3 regions of the Vibrio sp. YMD68 genome follow, and region 3 is predicted to be linked to each of the others. Evidence: predicted binding sites of a transcription regulator. Region 3 holds the regulator's gene; each other region holds the start of a gene.
What was found. The regulator CRP, encoded in region 3, controls carbon source genes, mostly activating them, when cyclic AMP is high. The targets are predictions, from matches to a motif close to TGTGANNNNNNTCACA.
Positions count from the first base shown of each region.

Region 1: QF117_RS01570 (glycogen/starch/alpha-glucan phosphorylase) is a predicted target of CRP. The motif match lies at 3,182-3,197, and genes of this name have one in related genera.
Region 2: udp (uridine phosphorylase) is a predicted target of CRP. The motif match lies at 4,758-4,773, and genes of this name have one in related genera.

Region 1 covers NZ_CP124613.1:354,453-361,865, forward strand. The annotation lists gene QF117_RS01560 (YibL family ribosome-associated protein) at 1-30, shown strand, start outside; gene malT (HTH-type transcriptional regulator MalT) at 159-2,867, opposite strand; gene QF117_RS01570 (glycogen/starch/alpha-glucan phosphorylase) at 3,374-5,827, shown strand; gene malQ (4-alpha-glucanotransferase) at 5,966-7,413, shown strand, end outside.
Region 2 covers NZ_CP124614.1:902,625-910,037, reverse strand. The annotation lists gene apbC (iron-sulfur cluster carrier protein ApbC) at 1-305, opposite strand, end outside; gene metG (methionine--tRNA ligase) at 461-2,536, shown strand; gene QF117_RS10315 (hypothetical protein) at 2,846-3,670, shown strand; gene udp (uridine phosphorylase) at 3,879-4,637, opposite strand; gene QF117_RS10305 (zinc/cadmium/mercury/lead-transporting ATPase) at 4,915-7,254, opposite strand; gene QF117_RS10300 (MATE family efflux transporter) at 7,338-7,413, opposite strand, start outside.
Region 3 covers NZ_CP124614.1:240,748-248,160, forward strand. The annotation lists gene QF117_RS07035 (DUF1338 domain-containing protein) at 1-719, shown strand, start outside; gene crp (cAMP-activated global transcriptional regulator CRP) at 881-1,513, opposite strand; gene QF117_RS07045 (phosphoribulokinase) at 1,776-2,645, opposite strand; gene QF117_RS07050 (YheU family protein) at 2,774-2,986, opposite strand; gene QF117_RS07055 (hydrolase) at 2,993-3,988, opposite strand; gene QF117_RS07060 (TIGR02444 family protein) at 3,998-4,474, opposite strand; gene QF117_RS07065 (ABC transporter ATP-binding protein) at 4,474-6,393, opposite strand; gene kefG (glutathione-regulated potassium-efflux system ancillary protein KefG) at 6,536-7,162, shown strand; gene kefB (glutathione-regulated potassium-efflux system protein KefB) at 7,152-7,413, shown strand, end outside.

The sequences.
Region 1 (7,413 bases), on a different replicon from region 3:
ATGACAGGGTTTGCACCTAAGAAATTCTAGTCTCATTTGATGTGATGTTTATTGTTTAAAAAGATCGATGCAGAAACGCCCAAACAAGAGATAACTTGTTTGGGCGTTTTTTTTGGGTGGATCTACAATTGGGTGTGTCTACAAGCAGAAGGGTGAGTTTAAAACCCCATCAGTTGCAGTAAATGTTCGGCGGTTCTTATTGCTTCTTTACGATTAGCAATATTGAGCTTTTGATACAAATTTCGAATGTGGGTTTTAATGGTGGTTCCTGCCACATCCAGTTCTTGGGCTATTTGCTCATTACTAAACCCTGAATAGATCAGTCCTAAGACTTGCCATTCACGCTGGGTGAGAGGGCTAGTCCTAACCAGTTCGGGAATGTTGGGATGATTCACTAACTTCTCGACAAACTCTTCATCAAAGTGAACCGATCGGCTGCGTTGAGTTGTTGAAATATCTTTGGTGAGTTGTTGCGCACGGTGGCGTTCAAGATCGCCCAGTTCAGATTTCGTGCTGAGTTTTTCAAGTAGGTGGCCAATCTTTCCACCGTCGATAAGAAAGTTACCCAAAATCCCAGTTTGATTCGTTAACTCTAGAGCTTGCTTCAACTTATCTTTGGCTTGATCTTCATCCCCTTGTTTTACCGAGAGAACACCTTCCACAATGAGATTTCTATTTCTGTCAGTGAGGAGGTGCGCTTTTTGGGCTTGTTCTTGAATGAAATCGAGCGTTTTTTGCGCGTTGTCTGTTTCCCCTAGGTTGATATAAGCCCGTGCGATATTACGCCATTGAAGTTGTGTAAAGTGATTGCACGCTTCTTCGGGCCTTACTGCGGTATCGAGCCACTGACGAATCGCGTCTTTATCGCCACGCGCTTGCCAAAATAAGATCAATGAAAGCGATGCGTTCGCTGTCCAATCAACGTGGTAGGTTGATTGCTTTAACAGATGAACGATTTGGTCGATAAATTTGGCGGCTTTATCCAGTTCACCTCGTCCAATAGTGATACGTGCCAGCATGGAGTAGCTGTGCAGATGCTTACTTGGATCGTGTTTACCTAACACATGTAGCCCTTTATAAGCACACTCTTCGGCCTCATCTAGTCGATTCCAACACCAAAAGACTTGAGCGCGTAAACGCAGCAAAAACTCGTGCATCGGCACTTGCTGAAGTTGCTGCTCTTCAACCAATTTAAACGCGTTGTCTTGTACTTCAAAAGCCGCCTGAACATAGCCTTGAGCGATTAAGATTTCACTTTGCTGCAGCATGGCCCATAGTGCTTGGTGGTAAACCTGATATTGACGGGCCAGCTTTTCTGTTTGCTGCATCATGGGTAACGCTCGGCTCAAGTGGCCGGTCACGTGATTGACTTCCCCAACGACAGAGGTCGCGACAATTCGGCTGCGGTAGACCGTATGATCAAGTTGGCTCAAGGCCAGTTCCGCCAGTTCCAGTGCTTTTTGTGGCTCATTTCGGTTAATCGCGACTTGCGCTCGCAATGCGTTAAACTCGCCTTGTTCTTTGGTTGTCGGGGTCACGTTGTACAGTGGCATCTGCTCATCAGCTTTGGCGAGCAAATCACCTACATCATTATATCGGTGCTGACTTTGTGCTAACCAGGCTTCCAACATACACAGCTTTGGTTCGGTATAGAGTTGAGTAGGCTCAAGTGTTTTAATCGCTCGTTCAAGTGTTTGTAACTCTCCTTGGTTGAACATTTTCCAACCATAGCTGGTTAAAATGGTTGCCACGAGCTCGCTGTCTTTGGCTTTTTGCGCATGTTGCAATGCTTGGTGTGGTGACTCTAGTTTCAACCAGGCTTGTGCGGCGGTTTTATGCAAATGTTGCTCTTGCTGAGGAATGCGAGCCATGCGTTCATGGGCGAGAAACTCGGCGAATAAATTGTGGAATCGGTACCAGTTTTTCTCGTCTTCAAGCGGGTAAATAAATAACCCATAGCGATTTAAAGACTCGATCATGCTGAGTGCATCGTCTCGCTGAGTCAGTGCACAGACGAGCTGATCGTTGAAATGATCCAGTACCGAACATTGTAATAAGAACTGCCTTGTTTCCTGGTCAAGCAAGTCGAACACTTCTTCTACCAAATAATCCCATAAATGAGCGTGATTAAACTGCGATACAGACTCTGCTGATTGGGCCAATGTTCGTTTTTGATGCTGAGCTTGGAGCGCAATTAATTGCAGGGCGGATGGCCAACCTTCAACGTAGGTTTGCAGGTTCTTTGCCGTGTCCGTATCAATACCATCGGTGACTCGCTGGTTAAAGAATCGTGTGGTTTCTTCCGTATCAAAAGCCAGTAACTCATTGCCAATTTCAATCATCAGATCGCGCACACGTAGGTTAGCGGTTCCTAATGGCGGCGCTGCTCGGCTCGTCACTACAAGGGTTAGATTTTCAGGCATATGCTTGAGGAAAAACCGCATCGCTTCATGGATCTCATCATCCGAGATCAGATGGTAATCATCGAGTACGACGTAACATTCCTGGTGAAAATTTGAAAGTTCGGCAAAGACTTCGCTAAAGAGAGAGTGAAGAGAAGAAAACTGGCGTTTCTCTGCCAAGGTTTGCGCATTTGGGCAAGCGTTATTGGTGCTTTTGTTGAGTGCTTGTAAAAGATAGTTGATGAAGCGAAACGGATCGTTATCACTTTCATCAATGCTGTACCAACCAACATGAGACTTGTCGGAAAGCCATTGAGAAGCCATGGTGGTTTTTCCGTAGCCAGCAGGCGAACGAAAAAGAACCAGCTTATAGCAAGGCGCTTGTTGTAATAGATCCAGGACTCTAGGTCGAACAATCGCATTATGAAGTCGACCAGGTCGAGTTAATTTCGATGGAATCCACATATTTCTAATCCGTTGTCATGATGGTTATGGAGCCGATAGGTTGGATACTAACGGAACTCATCAATGACCGTTATTGATCCCACCCCGTTTTTTTAAGGGGATCGCTTCAAATTTACTACTACGCCCCATAAATGTGACGATAGTCACTTATTGTTCGTTTGTGATGTGTAATGAAAATGTAATTTGTACGAAAAATCATGAAACTTGCATCATTCGAGGAGAAACTATGAGAACTATTTCTCATTTTGTATCAATAGTGAAACTCGGGTTGATACTTTTTTAATGAATACAGAGTAGGGTAAACAGCTAGAGTGTGTGAGGTGAATCACGACTGATTTGTCATGCACAGCGATTATTGAGATTTAGATCACCGCTCATAGTGGGGTACGCCCTCTACGCCCTAACTTCTCCTCCTCTTCATCATAATAACTAGGAGGATGTTTAGAATACTGTGTAGATGCACGATATGTCTCAGATGGATTTAACCAATAAGTGAGATTTCTCTAATGAAACCTACTCAACAAAAGAATTTCGATAAAAACGCATTTCAAGAAAGCGTTAAGAAACATTTATCTGCAACCTACGCAACAACCGTTGAAACAGCAGACAGTCGCGCATGGTACCTGGCAATGGGTCGTGCTCTTGCAGAGCTAACGACTTTTGACCTGTTAGAAACTGAAAATGACGAAAAAATTAAGAACGCAAAAAGTGTTAACTACCTTTCACTCGAGTTTTTGATTGGCCGCCTTACAGGTAACAACCTGATCAGCATGGGTCTATACGAGAAAATTACTCACGCGATGGAAGAGCTAGGTCAAAACCTAACTGACCTTTTAGAAGAAGAGCGCGACCCATCACTAGGTAATGGTGGTCTTGGTCGTCTTGCTGCTTGTTTCATGGATTCTTGTGCCGCTCAAGAATACCCAACAGTCGGTTACGGTCTTCACTACGAATACGGTCTATTCAAACAGTCTTTCCAAGACGGCCGTCAACAAGAAGCACCAGACGCATGGCGTGGTGTTGAAGGTTACCCGTGGGAAGTCGCTCGTCCAGAACTTGCACAACACATTGGTTTCTACGGCCACGTTGATGTTGAATACATCGACGGAAAAGAAGTGCGTACTTGGGTTCCAGGTATGGAAGTAAAAGCAATGCCTTGGGATCTGCCTATCGTAGGTTACGAGTCAAATACGGTTTACCCGCTGCGTCTATGGGAATGTCAGGCAATCGCTCCTTTCTCACTCGCAAGCTTTAACAACGGTGATTACTTCGAAGCGCAACACTCGCTAATCGATGCAGGTAACATCACTAAAGTACTTTATCCGAACGACAACCACGAGAAAGGCAAAACTCTGCGTCTAATGCAGCAGTACTTCCACTCAGCAGCGTCGGTTCGCGATATTCTACGTCGTCACGAAGCGGCTGGTTTCTCTCTAGAAGATCTGCCTAAGCAAGAAACGATTCAGCTGAATGATACGCACCCAACGATTGCGATTCCTGAACTCATGCGCATCTTGATTGACGAGAAAGGTTTATCTTGGGACCAAGCTTGGGAAATCAGTGCACATACGTTTGCATACACGAACCACACGCTGCTTCCAGAAGCACTAGAAACTTGGTCTGAATCTCTGATCAACCGCCTTCTTCCACGTCACATGGAAATCATTTTTGAAATCAACCACCGCTTCATGCAAGAAGTTCGCAAGATGTGGCCTGGTGACGGTGAGAAGCAAGCGAAGCTTTCTATCATCCAAGAAGGTTTCCACCGCATGGTACGCATGGCAAACCTATGTGTGATCGGCTCTTACAAAGTCAACGGTGTCGCCGCGCTTCACTCTCAACTGGTTAAGAAAGACTTGTTCCCTGAGTTCAACGAAATCTTCCCTGGCAAACTGACTAACGTAACAAACGGTATCACGCCACGTCGTTGGTTGAAGTTCTGTAACCCAGGTCTATCTAAGCTAATTACTGACAAAATCGGTACTGAATGGCCAGCGAAACTTGAGCAGCTAGAAGGCATTGCTAAGTTTGCAACCGATGCAAAATTCCAAAAAGAATTCATGGCGGTTAAGAAAGAAAACAAACAGCGTCTTGCGGATTGGGTTCAAGAGAACATGGGTATCGAGCTCGATACTAACGCTATCTTCGATGTTCAAATCAAGCGTCTGCACGAGTACAAGCGTCAGCACCTAGATTTGCTACACATTCTCTCTCTGTACCACCGTATTCTTAACGAACCTGGTTTCGAGTGCGAGCCACGCGTATGTTTCTTCGCAGCGAAAGCCGCACCGGGTTATCACCTAGCGAAAGAGATCATCTTCGCGGTGAACAAGATTGCTGAGAAGATCAACAACGATCCTCGCATCGGCAACAAGTTGAAAGTGGTCTTCATCCCTGACTACCGAGTTAGCATGGCTGAAATCATCATCCCTGCAGCAGACGTTTCTCAGCAAATCTCGCTAGCGGGTAAAGAAGCATCGGGTACGGGCAACATGAAGATGGCACTTAACGGCGCTCTAACTATCGGTACGATGGATGGTGCAAACGTTGAGATTCGTGAAGAAGTTGGCGATGAAAACATCTATATCTTCGGCCTAGAAGTGGATGGCGTTGTGGCACTGAAAGCTCAGGGTTACAACCCATACGATTACTACAATGCAGATCCTTTGCTGAAAGCATCTCTGGATCTATTGACTGGCGATGAGTTCACTCCAGGTCAACCGGGCCTTCTACGTGCAACGTTTGATAGCCTGCTAGACGGCGGTGACCCGTATTTATGTCTTGCTGATTTCGCATCTTACGTGCAAGCACATGAAGACATGGGCAAACAGTACAAAGACCAAGCGGGCTGGGCTAAGAAAGCGATTCTTAACACTGCACTGGTTGGTAAGTTCACCTCAGACCGCTCAATCCGCGACTACGTGAACAACATTTGGAAATTGGAAGCGGTTAAGCGCTAATACGTCCAAATAATAGCCAAGGCGTACCTTATTTTAGGTCTCGATCGCCTTGGCTTCATTCGTATTAGGCAATGCGTTATCTATTACAATCAATAAAACCCGACGTTGTGAAGGTAATAATAACCTTCGGAGAGAGCGATGACAGATCAAACAGCATTACAACAAGTCGCCGAAATGGCTCGACTCGCTGATAGCTATATCAGTGCTTGGGGAGAAGAAGCAAAAGTAGAAGATGACACTCTTTTACATTTATTAGGCTCGCTAGGGTACGACACACGCAGTGATGCAGCATTACTAAGTTCTGCAGAGAAAAAGCACAAGAAATCGGTACTTGAACCCGTCATGGTTATTCGTGACGGCGAAGCGATTGAAGTGGAACTTAATCTGGGTGTGAGCGCCAGAGAGAGCGAATTCAGTTGGCGTTTGGAAACAGAGCAAGGCCAGGTACTTGAAGGCTATCTTCAATCTCAGATTGTTAGAGATGAGCGAAAAGAGGGTGGCCCTTTAGTATTTACTCTACCTAACGATCTTGAGTGGGGTTACCACACTCTTATTGTTTCGCGAAAACGTCGTAAAACACCGTATGCGATGTCGTTGATACTGACTCCTCAGTCGTGTTTCAAACAGCCAAAAATGAATGATGGCAAGAAAATGTGGGGACCAAGTATTCAGCTATACACTTTGCGTACTTCTCACAACTGGGGCATTGGTGATTTTGGTGATCTAAAACAGCTTGTTGCAGATATCGCTTCTCGCGGCGGTGACTTTGTCGGTCTCAACCCGATTCATTCGCTTTTTCCAGCGAACCCAGAAGGGGCGAGCCCATACAGCCCATCCTCTCGTCGTTGGCTTAACATTTTATACATTGATGTGAGTTCAGTACCTGAGTTTGCGCTCAGCGCTAAAGCGCAGCAAACGGTTGGAAGTGCGGAGTTTCAGCAGCGTTTGCAGCAAGCTCGTGATTCACATTGGGTAAATTACACTGAGGTTGCCGAGCTAAAAAATCGCGTATTGCCAATGCTTTATGCCGAATTTAAATCTCGCCACCTCGACAAAAACAGCGAACGTGCGCAAGCATTCTTGGCGTTTGTGGAACAAGGTGGAGACAGCCTCGTTCATCAGGCGGCGTTTGATGCTCTGCATATTGAGTTGCATAAACAAGATTCTAATGTTTGGGGATGGCCTGTTTTCCCTGAAGAGTTCCGCAAGTTTGATAGCCCTGCGGTACAAAAATACATCAAAGACAACCAAGACAGTGTGCACCTTTATATGTACCTGCAGTGGATTGCTGATACGCAAATCAATGAAGCACAGACACTGGCAGAAGAAAAAGGGATGGCGGTTGGCCTGTACCGAGACCTTGCTGTCGGTGTGGCAGATTCAGGCTCAGAAACTTGGGCCGATGACGGCAGCCTAGTACTGGATGCCAGCATAGGCGCACCGCCTGATGTGTTAGGCCCACTTGGTCAAAATTGGGGATTGCCGCCGCTGAACCCTCAAGTACTAAAAGAGACCGGGTATCGAGCGTACATCAACTTGCTGCGTGCCAATATGAAACATTGTGGCTCACTGCGCATTGATCACGT
Region 2 (7,413 bases), 660 kb from region 3:
GATGTCACGGCAATGACATTCTTTACCCCTTTGATCGGTTGCAAAGACTGAGTATGAAGCGCTTTGACACTGGTCGTGACAGAAAACTGGAATGAGGACACTTTTTGAGACGCCTGAGCAGAGGTAATCCAGCTTTCCAAACTTTGCACAAGCTCACTGGCAGCAAAGGGAACGTCGATCTGGAAAACACCGGTCGGCAGAATCGTGACTATTCCTGCTTGATTAGCCCAACCTTCGATGAGACTAGGGTGAGAAAATTCATTGAGCCACAGGCAAAAATCCTGTTTAGATTGAAACTGATGCATACGTTCTCCTTTTTCATCATCCTAACACTCGCTTGCTTCTGACTGAACCCCAAAAAATTTGGGGGAATAGCCCATGTCACACCTTGGCGTTAACCGCGTCATGCGGTAGTATTAGCCATCATTTTATACCTATCAATTAAAGCGAATAATTAAGTATGGCAACTGAACCAAGAAACTCTTCTGCTAGGAAACTACTGGTAACTTGTGCCCTTCCGTACGCTAACGGTTCGATCCACCTTGGACATATGCTTGAGCATATCCAAGCGGATATTTGGGTTCGTTACCAGCGTCTACGCGGCAACACTGTAAACTTCATCTGCGCGGACGATGCTCACGGCACACCGATCATGCTTAAAGCACAACAGATGGGTATTACGCCAGAAGAGATGATTGCGGCAGTTAGCGAAGAACATCAAAAAGACTTCGCCGGTTTTGATATCAGTTTTGATAACTACCACAGCACGCACTCTGAAGAGAATCGCGAACTGGCCTCTCACATCTACCTTGAACTGAAAAAGAACGGTTTTATTTCTAGCCGTACCATCTCTCAACTGTTCGACCCTGAAAAAGAGATGTTCTTACCAGACCGTTTTGTAAAAGGCACTTGCCCTAAGTGTAAGTCTGAAGACCAATATGGCGACAACTGCGATAACTGTGGCGAGACATACAGCCCAACGGAACTGATTAACCCTAAATCAGCGGTATCAGGCGCAACGCCAGTGATGAAAGATTCAGAGCACTTTTTCTTCGACCTTCCTCAATTTGAAAGCATGCTAAAAGAGTGGACTCGTTCTGGCTCACTGCAAAACGAAACCGCCAACAAAATGCAGGAATGGTTTGAATCGGGTCTTCAGCAGTGGGATATCTCACGCGATGCACCTTACTTTGGTTTTGAAATCCCTGGCGAAAAAGACAAGTTCTTCTACGTATGGCTCGATGCACCAATCGGCTACATGGGTTCATTCAAAAACCTATGTGATAAGCGCGACGACCTAGATTTTGACGAATACTGGAAAAAAGACAGCTCGACAGAGCTTTACCACTTCATTGGTAAAGATATTGTGTATTTCCACAGCCTATTTTGGCCTGCAATGCTAGACGGAGCGGGTTTCCGTAAGCCAAACAACGTATTTGTACACGGCTACGTTACGGTCAACGGTGCGAAGATGTCTAAGTCTAAAGGCACATTCATCAAAGCAAGTACGTACCTAAATCACCTCGACCCAGAGTGCTTGCGTTACTACTACGCGGCGAAGCTGAACAGCCGAATCGACGACTTAGATCTTAACCTTGAAGACTTCACTCAACGTGTAAACGCTGACGTGGTCAACAAGATTGTTAACCTAGCTTCTCGTAACGCGGGCTTCATTACCAAGCGTTTTGAAGGCAAGCTCTCTGCTGAATTTGCAGAGCCTGAACTTTACAACGAGTTTGCAGCTGCCGCTGATCGCATCGGTGAGCTCTACGAAACGCGTGAGTTTAGCCGTGCTATCCGTGAGATCACTGCGCTTGCTGACAAAGCAAACCAGTACATCGATGAAAAAGCCCCTTGGGTTTTAGCCAAAGAAGAAGGTAAAGAGCAAGAGCTTCAACAAGTTTCTTCTGTTGGTATCAACCTTTTCCGCGTTCTAATGGCTTACCTAAAACCGGTCATGCCAGAACTTGCCGCTCGCACTGAAGCCTTCCTAAACGAAGAGCTAACATGGGAAGGTGTGGCGACTCCGCTCACTGACCATGAAATTACGAAATTCAAAGCGCTGTTTAGCCGTATTGACTCTAAGAAAGTGGAAGCCATGGTTGAATCGTCAAAAGAAGATGCAGCCGCTGAAGCAGCAGCAAAAGAAAAAGCAGAAGCTGAGAAAGAACAAGCAAACCAAACGGAACTCGACAAAGATCCAATCGCCGACGAGATTGAGTTTGATGCATTTGCAGCCGTTGATATGCGTATTGCTCGTATCATCTCTTGTGAAGAAGTGCCAAAAGCGAACAAGCTACTGAAGTTCCAACTGGATATCGGTGGTGAGACTCGCCAAGTGTTCTCTGGCATCAAGTCTGCATATAAACCAGAAGAGCTCGAAGGCAAGCTAACCGTAATGGTCGCAAACCTAAAGCCTCGTAAGATGAAGTTTGGTATGTCAGAAGGCATGATCCTAGCGGCTGGCCCTGGTGGCAGCGATCTATGGATTCTTGAACCACACGAAGGTGCACAGCCAGGTATGCGTGTCATGTAATGACGAACGTCCGTCGCCCTGACCTAATTTTACCTAGCTGGCTTGATTTGATTTGATTTGATTTGATTTGGCAACATAATCAGATCGTTGGTGAGGTAGGTAAACACGTCAATAAGCACATCAGAACGCTCATAGTCTTAGTACTGTGGGCGTTTTTTATATTCTACTTCTCCCTTATTTGGGGTCCCTTGCACCAAAAACGCACACACAATTAGAGTAAAATACAACTAAGTCATTGTTTTTAAATTAATTTAAAAGTGGCATGGAACTTGGACTACTCACTTTAGGTATATCTCTAAAGGAGTCGTTATGCTTATTCTTATCACCGTCATTTCATTCATTACTTTTGGCGTATTCGCCACATTACTCCACTCATCAAAACAGCGTGGATCCGCCTTCCAACGAAAATACCAACTCATCATCACATTAAGGCAGCTACTGATCTTATGCAGAAAATACCGCCGTGCTACGCATTCGGCATTGATCTACACCACTGACCCCAAGAATACTCTTGAGCCACTTAACCAAGAGATTTTAAAGCAAACCAATCATTTGATTTCCATTGCCCATTTCAATAACAAACCGGATTACCGAATTCTACAAATGAGGCTGACTGGTCTCGGCAAAGATTGGCACGAAAGAACAGTCGCTCGAAATCAGATAATCCACGGTGCAGCCATGAGGCATTGTATGTACTTGATGGATGAGATTGCGATGGCGTGGCTTGCAGAATCCGGCAGAGAAGATTTGGGGCATCAATATCATGTGAAATGGCAACAAGTCATCGACTCGATGGAAGCACTCACTCAATTGAGAATATCGATACAAGACATGGATACACAAGCGGGTATTCTACGTACTCAATACCGCTGTACCGCCATGTGCCGCAAACTGAACCAACTGTCGATAATCAGCCCATATTCGATGGCTTCTCAAGCCAGTCACCATGCCATACATCAATTGGAAGAGATGACCGACAATCCAAAATATGTGCTTTCGGCAGAGCAGTTATATGCATTAACCAGTGAAATATCCGTGAGCATCACCAGCGTGTATGACCATATTTTGTCTGAGCTAACAGAAGGTATCTATTTACCACTTCCAGCGTTAGAAACGTCGCAAGAGTGCCAGTAGATGGATGATAGGGCCATCAAATTCATTCCATAGCTAACGCAAAAGTTATCCTGAGATGAAGTCAAGATCCCAACCCAACTCATGGTTGGGATCTTTATCTATCTGTAAGTCTAATGACGTTTTCTACTTTACGTTATCCGCGACCAATAGAAAAAACCACCGATATCAGATCGGTGGTTTCAAATGTATGACTGTAATTACGTATTATTTAGAGCATGTTACGTGCTGCTGCAACCACAACCTTAATAGAACGCGCTTCGGTTTCTTTTAGTGTGGCATGATCTGGAATTTCTTTTTGAGTACGGTTGATGATAACACCCGCGACACAACCAGCTTTTAGACCAGAGCTTGCACACATGGTCAGTAGTGTTGCAGATTCCATCTCAAAGTTCAGTACGCCCATATCTTGCCACTCTTGCATAGAGCCTTGGAAACGCTTCACTACGCGTCCAGAGAACGTATCGTAACGCTCTTGTCCTGGGTAGAAAGTATCACTTGACGCAGTAACCCCCATATGAACTGTAGCACCAGATTCTTCAACGGCAGCTTTCATTGCCGTCGCGACATCAAAATCGGCAACCGCTGGGAACTCCATTGGTGCAAAGTGCAAGCTAGCACCATCAAGGCGAACTGAGCCAGTTGATACAATCATGTCTCCAACATTCACATGCGGTTGAATAGCACCAGTAGTACCAACGCGTAAGAAAGTACGAACACCAAGCTGTGCAAGCTCTTCGACTGCGATAGAGGTTGATGGACCACCAATACCTGTTGAACAAACGACAACCGGTTTTCCATCTAACTCGGCACGATAAAGCGTGTATTCACGATGACTTGCTAGAAAGACTGGGTTGTCCATTTCTTCAGCAATTTTTTGTACACGCGCAGGGTCACCTGGGATGATAGCAAGTGTTGCACCATTTAAATCAGCTTCTGTAATACCTAAGTGGAAAACGGCTTGAGACATATATCACTCCTTTTGCAGCTTGTTCAGCTATTCATTCAACGCATAACTACACTGTAGTTTAGTTGGTAACGTTATTAAATTAATCACCTCGCAACTGTAGCGAACCTAACCTCAACAAAGAGTGATCGATTTCACACCAAAAGATGATAGATTGTGTGATATTTCATAGAAAATCGGTTTGCATCACACTTTAAGTTGCTTTTATTGCATTGATTGCACATGAAAATGCCCACTTATTAGAAAAGTGGGCATTTTTATTTCAAGGACAAAAGCAGCATCAAGATGACTGAGAATCTATCGCATTAGATGGCTTAAATTTTAGCAGACGCAATGCATTGAGTGTCACTAAAGCGGTTGCTCCGCTGTCGGCTAGCACCGCAACCCAAAGACCGGTAATGCCAAGTAGACTCGTCACCAAAAATATCGACTTTAAACCCAACGCCAAAACCACATTTTGCCTGATATTATTTAGAGTTGCTCTGGATAACTCAATCATACTCGGCAACTCCACCAAGCGATTATGAGTAATCGCAGCATCCGCCGTTTCTAAGGCAACATCGGTGCCTCCTCCCATAGCAATACCGATACTGGCGGCTTTCATGGCTGGAGCATCATTAATACCATCCCCTACCATGGCAACATGACGGGTCTGTGAAAGCTCTTCAACATAACCCACTTTATCTTGCGGAAGTAAGCTGGCTTTATAATCGATACCAATCATCGCACTGATGGCGAGGGCGCTACGAGGGTTGTCACCAGTGAGCATAATTGAATTAATGCCTAATGAGTTAAGGTAACTGACCGCCTGCCTCGCATCCTCTCGTAATGTATCTTGCCAGGCGATAATGCCAATACAGTTCACTGTCTCCATGTTTGACGAGGTGTTTAGAGCCACGACAACGGTTTTCCCTTCGCTCTCTAAGGCTTCAACCTTGCTCATGACCTCCTTATCAAGGTCAATATCTAGCTTGCTCGGGGCGCACATTTGGTACTGTTCACCTGCGACATTTCCTCTGACGCCACTGCCTAACAAGGTCTGTTTTTCGGTCGCTTCTGGCAACGCTACACCGAGTTGCTTTGCTCGATTGACTAACGAAACAGCCAATGGGTGACTTGATCCAACTTCAATTGCTCCGACTACCTCTAATAGCGATGTCTCCTGCCAACCATTAAGGGCAATCACGTTGGTGACTTCAGGTTTTCCTTTGGTCAAAGTCCCCGTTTTATCAAACGCGACCGTTTGTACTTTACCCAGTTGTTCGAGCGCCGATCCACCTTTAATCAACGCACCGCGACGAGCCGCCGCTGCCAAACCCGAGGTAATCGCTGCTGGAGTAGAAATCACTAATGCACACGGGCAAGCGATAAGAAGTAAAGCCAACCCTCGGTAGACCCAAGTTTCCCAAGGTTGGGAAAATATTAAAGGAGGCAGGGTAATCACCGCTAAGGCGACCACCATCATCAGAGGCGTATACCATCGGCTGAATTTATCTAAAAAGCGCTCCAATGGTGCTTTGCGAGATTCCGCTTCTTCAATTAAATGCAAAATTCGATCAATGGCGTTTTCACCTTGTTTGGAGGTGATGGTGAAGCGCACCACTCTATCTACTACGACCGCCCCAGCCATCACGGGAGCACCTTGGTAACGCTCGACAGGAATCGATTCTCCAGTTAATGCGCTTTCATCAAAACTTGCGGATGCATCATGAAGCATCCCATCAGCGGGTAATCTGGCCCCAGGGGAGACTTCAATCACATCACCGGGATTCAGCTCAGTGGCGGCGACGTCAACTCGTTCACCATCAATAATTTTGACCGCCGTTTCAGGCACAAGAGCCATTAATGCTTGAACACCGCTGCGTGCTCGGGATGCAGCAAACGCCTCTAAACGTTCACCCACCAAGAATAAAAGCAGCACCATCGCCGCTTCAACCGTTTCACCAAGATACAGTGCCCCAATGGCCGCGACACTCATCAAGGTTTCAATGGAAAATGGGGTGCCAGACTGCGCCAAGTTGAATGCTTTTTTCCCAATTGGATACAAACCCGTTAAACAAGTTAGGATAAATAGCCACTCACTCACAAAAGGAGCAATCGGCTTGATTGAAGCCGCTACTAGCATCGCAAGGGCGATAAAAAGTATTTTTGAATTTTGTTTTATGACGGGCAGCCAACCGCTAGGGATTTCTACTTTTGATGGGCTTGCTGTTGAAGAGAGCGCAAATCCTGCGTGAATAACCGCCCGCTCAATATGACTCACCACGTCGGGATCACTATATCTTACGACCAGTTTTTCAGTGGCAAATAAGACCTTGGATTCCAAAATGCCTTCCAGCTTATTGACCGCTTTTTCTACCTTTCTTGCGCAGGAGGGGCAATCCATCCCTTCGACTTTCCAGCTCTGGGTTAAGGGGTCTGATGTAAACGGACTGGACTCACTTTCCTCATCATTTGGACCTGAACCGCTCTCACATTCGTTAGAACTGCAGCAGCCCGTATCGGATGTTGATACGCTTGCCATCTTAATGGAAGTCATCTTGGGGCTTGAGCAAGAACCTTTTAATGGTGTCACTGACCCGACCTTGCCTGAACGACACGCGTGATGTTTTGTGCACATAGTGTTTTCTCCTTATCATGTTCATAAAGAGTATAAACCTTTGAGTCGACTCCAAGGTCAAAGGTTTATTTCACTTTTTAGCCTTATTTTTCTTTCTTTTTAAGGGCATCCATCATCTCCTTTTCAACAACAGGATCATCAATAAGAACAGCATCATGC
Region 3 (7,413 bases):
TGCATAAATTGTTGCGCGAAGAGGACGTTTTGATTAATGACCATATCGCCTTGAGAACCTTCAATTCTTCCCCTCTTGGGATTGCTACGTTAGCGAAGCCATTCTTAGATGCCGGGTACGTGGCATGCGGTGACTATGAGTTCGAGAGTAAAAAACTCGTTGCCAAACACTATGAACACCCTGACCCTAAGCAACCTAAAGTGTTTATTAGTGAGCTTAAAGTGGATGAGTGCTCAAGTGAGCTACAACAGATCGTTGCTAAGCTTGTTGAGCAATTGGATCCTAGTAAGCTGAAAGGTCATGAATTCTTGTTCGGTGGCCGGCTTTGGGATCTAAGTGATACCGATTACCAAACATTGGCCAGCGAGAGTGAATATGCAGCATGGCTAGCGGCCCATGGCTATGGAGCCAATCACTTCACTGTGAGTGTGAATCAACTCAATCAATTTTCAGAAGTGAAAGACGTCAACGATCATCTTCGTCAATCGGGTTTTAAGATAAATGAATCGGGTGGCGAAGTGAAAGGCTCACCAGATGTGCTGCTTGAGCAGTCTTCGACGATGGCCGATAAGGTCGAGGTGACATTTAGCGAGGGCAAGAAAACGATACCAGGTGGCTTTTATGAGTTTGCCAAGCGTTATCCGATGGCAAATGGTGAACTTTATACGGGTTTTGTTGCGGCTTCAGCCGATAAGATTTTTGAAAGCACTGATAGCTGATAACTCAATGCACAAAGTATTGATAGCCAAAAGTATTGATAGTCAAAAGTACTGATAGCCAATAGAACCGTTTTTCGTTTTGATTAGCCGTAGACATAAAAAAGCCACCCACATTGCTGAGGGTGGCTTTCTGATTTTTATCAATTTCTAATCATTAGAAATTAACGAGTTCCGTATACAACGATAGTTTTACCGTGTGCAGAAATTAGGTTCTGTTCTTCTAGCATCTTTAAGATACGACCAACGGTCTCACGAGAACAGCCAACGATTTGACCAATCTCTTGACGAGTGATCTTAATCTGCATGCCGTCAGGGTGAGTCATTGCATCAGGTTGTTTTGCTAGGTTAAGCAGCGTTTGTGCAATACGGCCAGTCACATCTAGGAAGGCTAAATCACCCACTTTTTGGCTTGTCACTTGTAGACGGTTAGCCATTTGTGATGAAAGACGCATTAGAATGTCTGGGTTAACTTGGATAAGTTGACGGAATTTCTTGAAAGAAATCTCAGCAACTTCACAAGGAGATTTAGCACGAACCCATGCAGTACGCTCTTGATCTTCTTCAAACAAGCCTAGCTCGCCAATAAAATCACCTTGGTTTAGGTAAGAAAGAATCATTTCCTTACCTTCTTCATCCTTGATCAGTACCGCTACAGAGCCTTTAACGATGTAGTACAACGTTTCGGCTTTTTCGCCGGCGTGAATCAGCGTGCTTTTTGAAGGGTACTTATGAATATGACAGTGTGAAAGAAACCACTCTAGTGTTGGATCTGTTTGAGGTTTACCTAAAACCATAATATCTCACTTCCTCTGAAGGTGTGCTTGTCGCTTTCCGCGGTGTGCTTGTCGCTTTCCATACAGTCAGCTAGCCTAAAATAAGCCTGCTTAGGATAAGAGCACGTTATTCATGCTGCAAGCTATCTAGTATCTCGGTTAAGAATAGTATCCTTTTTTACTTCAAATTTCTTGATTTTAATCGCTTCTATACGCGGTTATTTTACGCAAAAATGTGCACATGATCACGGTATGAAAAGTAATCGACTTCTTTGATGAGAGTTTATCCAATTTTCCCGGTTTCGATCAGCTGCTGCAGGATTGGTCTTGCAATCAGTTCCATCGCAAAGCTCATCTTCCCACCTGGTACCACCAATGTATTATGTCGTGACATGAAAGAGCCATCAATCATAGCGAGGAGGTATGGGAAGTCGACATTCTTTATGCCACGTAAGCGAATAACGACAAAGCTTTCATCCAGACTAGGGATGCCTTTTGCGTTAAGTGGGTTTGATGTATCAACCGTAGGAACACGCTGAAAGTTAATATGAGTGCGAGAAAACTGAGGGGTAATATAATTGAGGTAATCATCCATAGATCGAACAATCGAATCCATGACGGCTTCGCGTGAGTGGCCACGGTCTCGTGTGTCTCGAACAAACTTTTGAATCCACTCTAAGTTAACAATCGGAACCATGCCTATGAGTAGATCAACATGTTGGGCAACATTGACATCCCCGTCGACAACGCCACCATGCAGCCCTTCGTAAAACAGCACATCTGAGTCTTGAGGTAAATCTTGCCACGGTGTGAAGGTGCCGGGCATTTGATTGTAAGGGACCGCTTCATCGAAGGTATGAAGATAACGTCGTACCTGCCCAGTTCCTTCGTTACCGTAAGTACGGAAAAATTCCTCTAGGGTAGGAAAGTCGTTGGCCAGCGGACCAAAGTAACTGATGTGTTTACCTTGTTCTCTGGATTTTCGGATCTCCACATCCATTTCTGGTCGAGTGAAGCGGTGAAAGCTGTCACCTTCCACCCACGCTGGTTTCACGTTCATCATATTGAACATTTTGCGAAACGCTTCTGATGTGGTGGTGGTTCCTGCTCCAGAAGAGCCAGTTACCGCGATAATAGGATGTTTTGCTGACATGACTAACCTTGTCGTAAATGTAACTTACTTGTTGAGTATTCGATAAATCTTAACGTTAGCGTTTCACTATAGCATGCCAAATGGAAAGGTCTACGCCAGTAAAGTGAGTGAAACGAAAAGCGAGAAGGCTATAGCGATTTACGCATTTTTATGTCGACTGTTTCATGCAACTCTGAGAACACAACTGTCGCATCGCCGCTTTTAAGTAACGTTTTTACCTGTTCAATTTTATCTTGCAAAGAGCATTCAATCTCTCCGTAATCGGTTCCTTCGCGAAGGACAAACTCCTTAATAAGGTTGTCTAAAGTATCGTTTTCTATTTGTTGCCAAGGAATAATCATAGTGGCCTATTCGTGGTTTTGATTTGATGGTGCGTGCTTTAATGTTTCGTAATAATCTGGGAGAACTTGTTCTAACCAGAAACCTGGGTTCGTTAAACTCCCTGAGATAAACCCAACATGGCCGCCATGCTCCAATAACTGGTAATTGATGTTATCGGGTAAAATGAAACTCGGTATCACCGCCTGGGTCATAAAGGGATCGTCTTTGGCATGAATGATCTGCAAGGGTAAGGTGATGTCTTGTAATCGATGAATACCAGAGCAACGTTGATAATAGCTCTGCGCACTTTCAAAACCATGTAAGGGCGCAGTAATCAGTTCATCAAATTCATACAACTTGGAGATGCGCTTGATACGTTGATAAGAAAGCCCAAGCTCACCTTTAAGCAGGCGGTGTTTGTGCAGAGCGCTTTTTTTCAAAGAAGAGACTAAATAACGCCGATACACTTTCGAAAACCCTTGCTCAATTCGCTCAGAACACGCGGACAGATCCAGTGGTGCGGATACTATGGTCGCCGCATCCAACAGTGGATTGTCTTGGTAGTGGGCAAGATAGTTGACCAACATGTTGCCACCCAGTGAGATACCGACGGACACTTTCGGATTGGTGGGAAAACGCATGTTTAGGTAGTTCAGAAAAAAGCGAGCGTCTTCTATTTCGCCAGAATGATACGCTCGTGCGAGGTTATTCGGTTTTCCACTGCAACCGCGAAAGTGCATCATAACCGAAAGCCAGCCTTGCTTGGCAAAAGCGTGCATTAATCCATTGGCGTATGGGCTATAAAAGCTGCCCTCTAATCCGTGAAATAGAACAAAAATGGGCTTTTGTATTGCACTCTCTGATAGCGGATCTTCACTCCAAGCTAGGTCAACAAAGTCACCGTCTGGCGTGTCTAGCGTCTGCCAGATAGGTTCAAATAAGGCATTTTTACGTATAAAGCGTGGCACAATGGTTTGTAGATGCGGGTTTTTTATGCCCGTAGCTGGATGAAATTGAGTCATAGGGGACCGTTAGTGTTTATCGCAAGGCGCTGGAGCTGAAAAAGCTTGGTATAGGTGCTCACCGCCCAGTTGACGGCAGTAGCGTTGCGTGAGTGATTGGTGTTCGCAATGGTTCAAAGGCAGCCCATTAATGCAATCAACGAGATCAGATTGCTGTTGTTTTTCTAGTTGAAGCTCAAATTGCAGTGATTCGCGATAAAGAGTATCGGGAACATGGCGTTTGAGTTTCCGTCTGAGCTCTCGGTAGCTATGAAGCAATGCCTCTGAGCGCCCGAGACATTCTTCAACTTTGTGCCAGTCTTCGTCTTGAAAACTGACTTTTTGTTCATCTAACCATTTCAGAAGTAGCAATAAATTGACGTTGCCATGGAACTGATTTTGAAGCTCCAAACACGCCTGCTTAACCTCACGCACACTGTAATATTGAAGACTAAACTGCCATAGCCTTTCAAGTGTTAAGGAGATATTCGCGCGTGTTTGAGTCATTACTGGTTATATTCCTCTTCCATTTGCTCTAAGGCTTCTTGCTCGGCCATCCACTCCATTTCAACCTGCTCGAGTTGAGATTTACTGGTTGCCTGAAGCGCGAGTACTTCATTAAGCTTAGCTTTATTTTCTGCATCATAAAGAGAAGTGTCTGACAAATGCTGCTCAGCGGTGGAAATGTCGTCATTGAGCTTATCCATTTTTTTCTCTAACTGAGTGAGATTTTTACGCAATGGCGCGGTTAATTTTCTAAACTCGGCATCCCGGCGTTTTTGCTCTTTTTTCCCAGCTGCGCTGTTGCTGCTGTTTTTCTCTGGCAGATCTGCTTGGGCTTCTTTCCGTTCAATTTTCTGTTGTTCAGTGAGCCACTTGTAATAATCACTAAGGTCACCATCAAAAGGGGCGACTTGACGATCGTGGACCAAATACAGGTCATCGGTTGTTGCTCTGAGTAAGTAACGATCGTGACTGACAATCACCATAGCCCCTTCAAAGGTCTGCAGAGCAAACGTCAGAGCTTGGCGCATATCCAAATCAAGGTGGTTGGTTGGTTCATCGAGTAGCAATAGATTCGGTTTTTGCCACACAACGAGAGCGAGAACAAGGCGTGCTTTTTCTCCGCCAGAAAAGGGTGCTACTTTATCCAGTGCCTTTTCACCTTGGAAACCAAAGCTGCCTAGGTAATCGCGCAGTTGCTGCTCGGTCTTACCAGGCGCTATCTGCATCATATGCTGTAACGGCGTTTCATCAGGATGTAAGGTTTCGAGTTGATGCTGAGCAAAGTAACCAATTTTAACGCCTTGAGAATAGCCTAAATCACCAGATTGAGGCTTTAATTCACCTGATAGGAGTTTGATTAACGTTGATTTACCTGCGCCATTGCGTCCTAAAAGACCGATACGACTACCGGGAACAAGATTAAGGCGGATTTTTTCTAAGATCAGAGTGTTATCGTAACCTGCACTGACATCATCCATCATCATGATTGGATTAGGTAGGGCGGCTGGCTCTTTAAATTCAAAGCTGAATGGGTTATCAAACTGCGCGGGTAGCACTTTTTCCATTTTTTCTAACGCTTTAATTCGACTTTGAGCTTGTCGTGCTTTCGACGCTTTGTAGCGAAAACGGTCAATATAGCTTTGCATATGCGTCATTTGTTTCTGCTGTTTTTGGAACATAGCTTGCTGCAAAATCAACTTTTGCGCTCGTTGTGTTTCAAAAGAAGAGTAGTTACCGGTGTACTCGTTAAGCTGTTGATTTTCTACATGTACGATTCGGCCAACGATCGGGTCTAGGAAATCTCGGTCATGGGAAATAAGAAGCAATGTGCCAGGGTAGCTTTGTAGCCAGCGCTCAAGCCACATAACCGCATCTAAATCTAAGTGGTTGGTGGGCTCATCGAGAAGTAATAAATCAGAGCGACAAAGAAGCGCTTGAGCAAGGTTGAGGCGCATTCGCCAGCCCCCCGAGAATTGGGTCAGACTCCAACTCATTTGCTCCTGGCTAAATCCCAATCCATCGAGAAGCTCAGCGGCTCTTGAATTAATGGTATAACCACCAATGGTTTCAATTTTTCCGTGCAGTTCTGCGACCAGAGTTCCATCATCAGCGGCTTCTGCATCTAACAGTGCTTGTTCTAGGGCACGATATTCACGATCACCATCAATGACATACTCAAGCGCACCACGTTCAAGTGCCGGTGTTTCTTGTGCTACCCAGGCTAACTCCCAATGAGAAGGCTGGCTAAATGATCCAGCATCGATAGACAGCTCATCTTTAAGTAGAGCAAAAAGTGTGGATTTTCCGCAGCCGTTTTTACCGACTAATCCCACCTTGTCACCAGGGTGGATTGTGGCAGAGGCTTGTTCTAAGAGAGGCTTTCCGCCTCTAAGTAACTGAATGTCAGAAAAGATAATCATAAAATATTAACTTGCACGTGGTGGCATTTATGGCGACAAATAGTAGGTCTAATAAGGATAAATGTCGATCATTATACAAATTGGGTTATGATGCTAAAAAAGAATAACAACTTTACAACATGCTAGGATGATTGCTTGCGAAATGACGGAACTCAATAGCTCAAATCAAAAACCTCTCAAAGTATTAGTGATTTACGCTCACCCAGAGCCTAATAACTCAATCGCTAACCAGGTGATGCTAAAAAAAATCGAATCACTTGAACATGTGACCATTCATGACCTCTATGCCCATTATCCCGACTTTTTTATTGATGTTGCCTTCGAACATCAGCTTTTGCTAGAGCATGATGTCATTGTGTTTCAACACCCTCTTTATATGTACTCTTGCCCATCACTGCTTAAAGAGTGGTTTGATCGAGTATTGAGTAAGGGGTTTGCTTTTGGTGATACATGCCAATTAGAAAATAAGATTTGGCGCAATGTGATCACCACTGGGGGGAATGCTGAGGCGTTTTGTGAGAAAGGTTACAACAAGTACCCATTAGAGCAAATTTTACAACCTTTTGAGTTAATGGCGTCCCTGTGTCGTATGACTTGGGTTGAACCCTTAGTGCTGTATTGGTCGAGAAACGTGACGGATGCAGAACGTTACCAGCATGCTGATTTTTATCGTCAATGGTTACAATCTCCAATCACCGAATTCGACGTCACAGTAGAATCTGGTCAAATAGAACAGAATGGCACGCAAGGAGATCAGCATGGCAATTGAGTATGATTTTTTGCAAAGCAGTGTCATTTTCCTTACCGCGGCTGTTGTTGCTGTACCGCTAGCGCAACGAGTGGGTTTGGGTTCCGTTTTGGGGTACTTGATCGCGGGGGTCGCAATAGGTCCTTGGGGACTGGGGTTAATCAGTGATGTAGAAGCTATTTTGCACTTTGCTGAGTTTGGTGTTGTTCTACTGTTGTTTCTCATTGGTTTGGAGTTGAACCCGAAAAAGCTGTGGCAAATGCGGGGGCCCA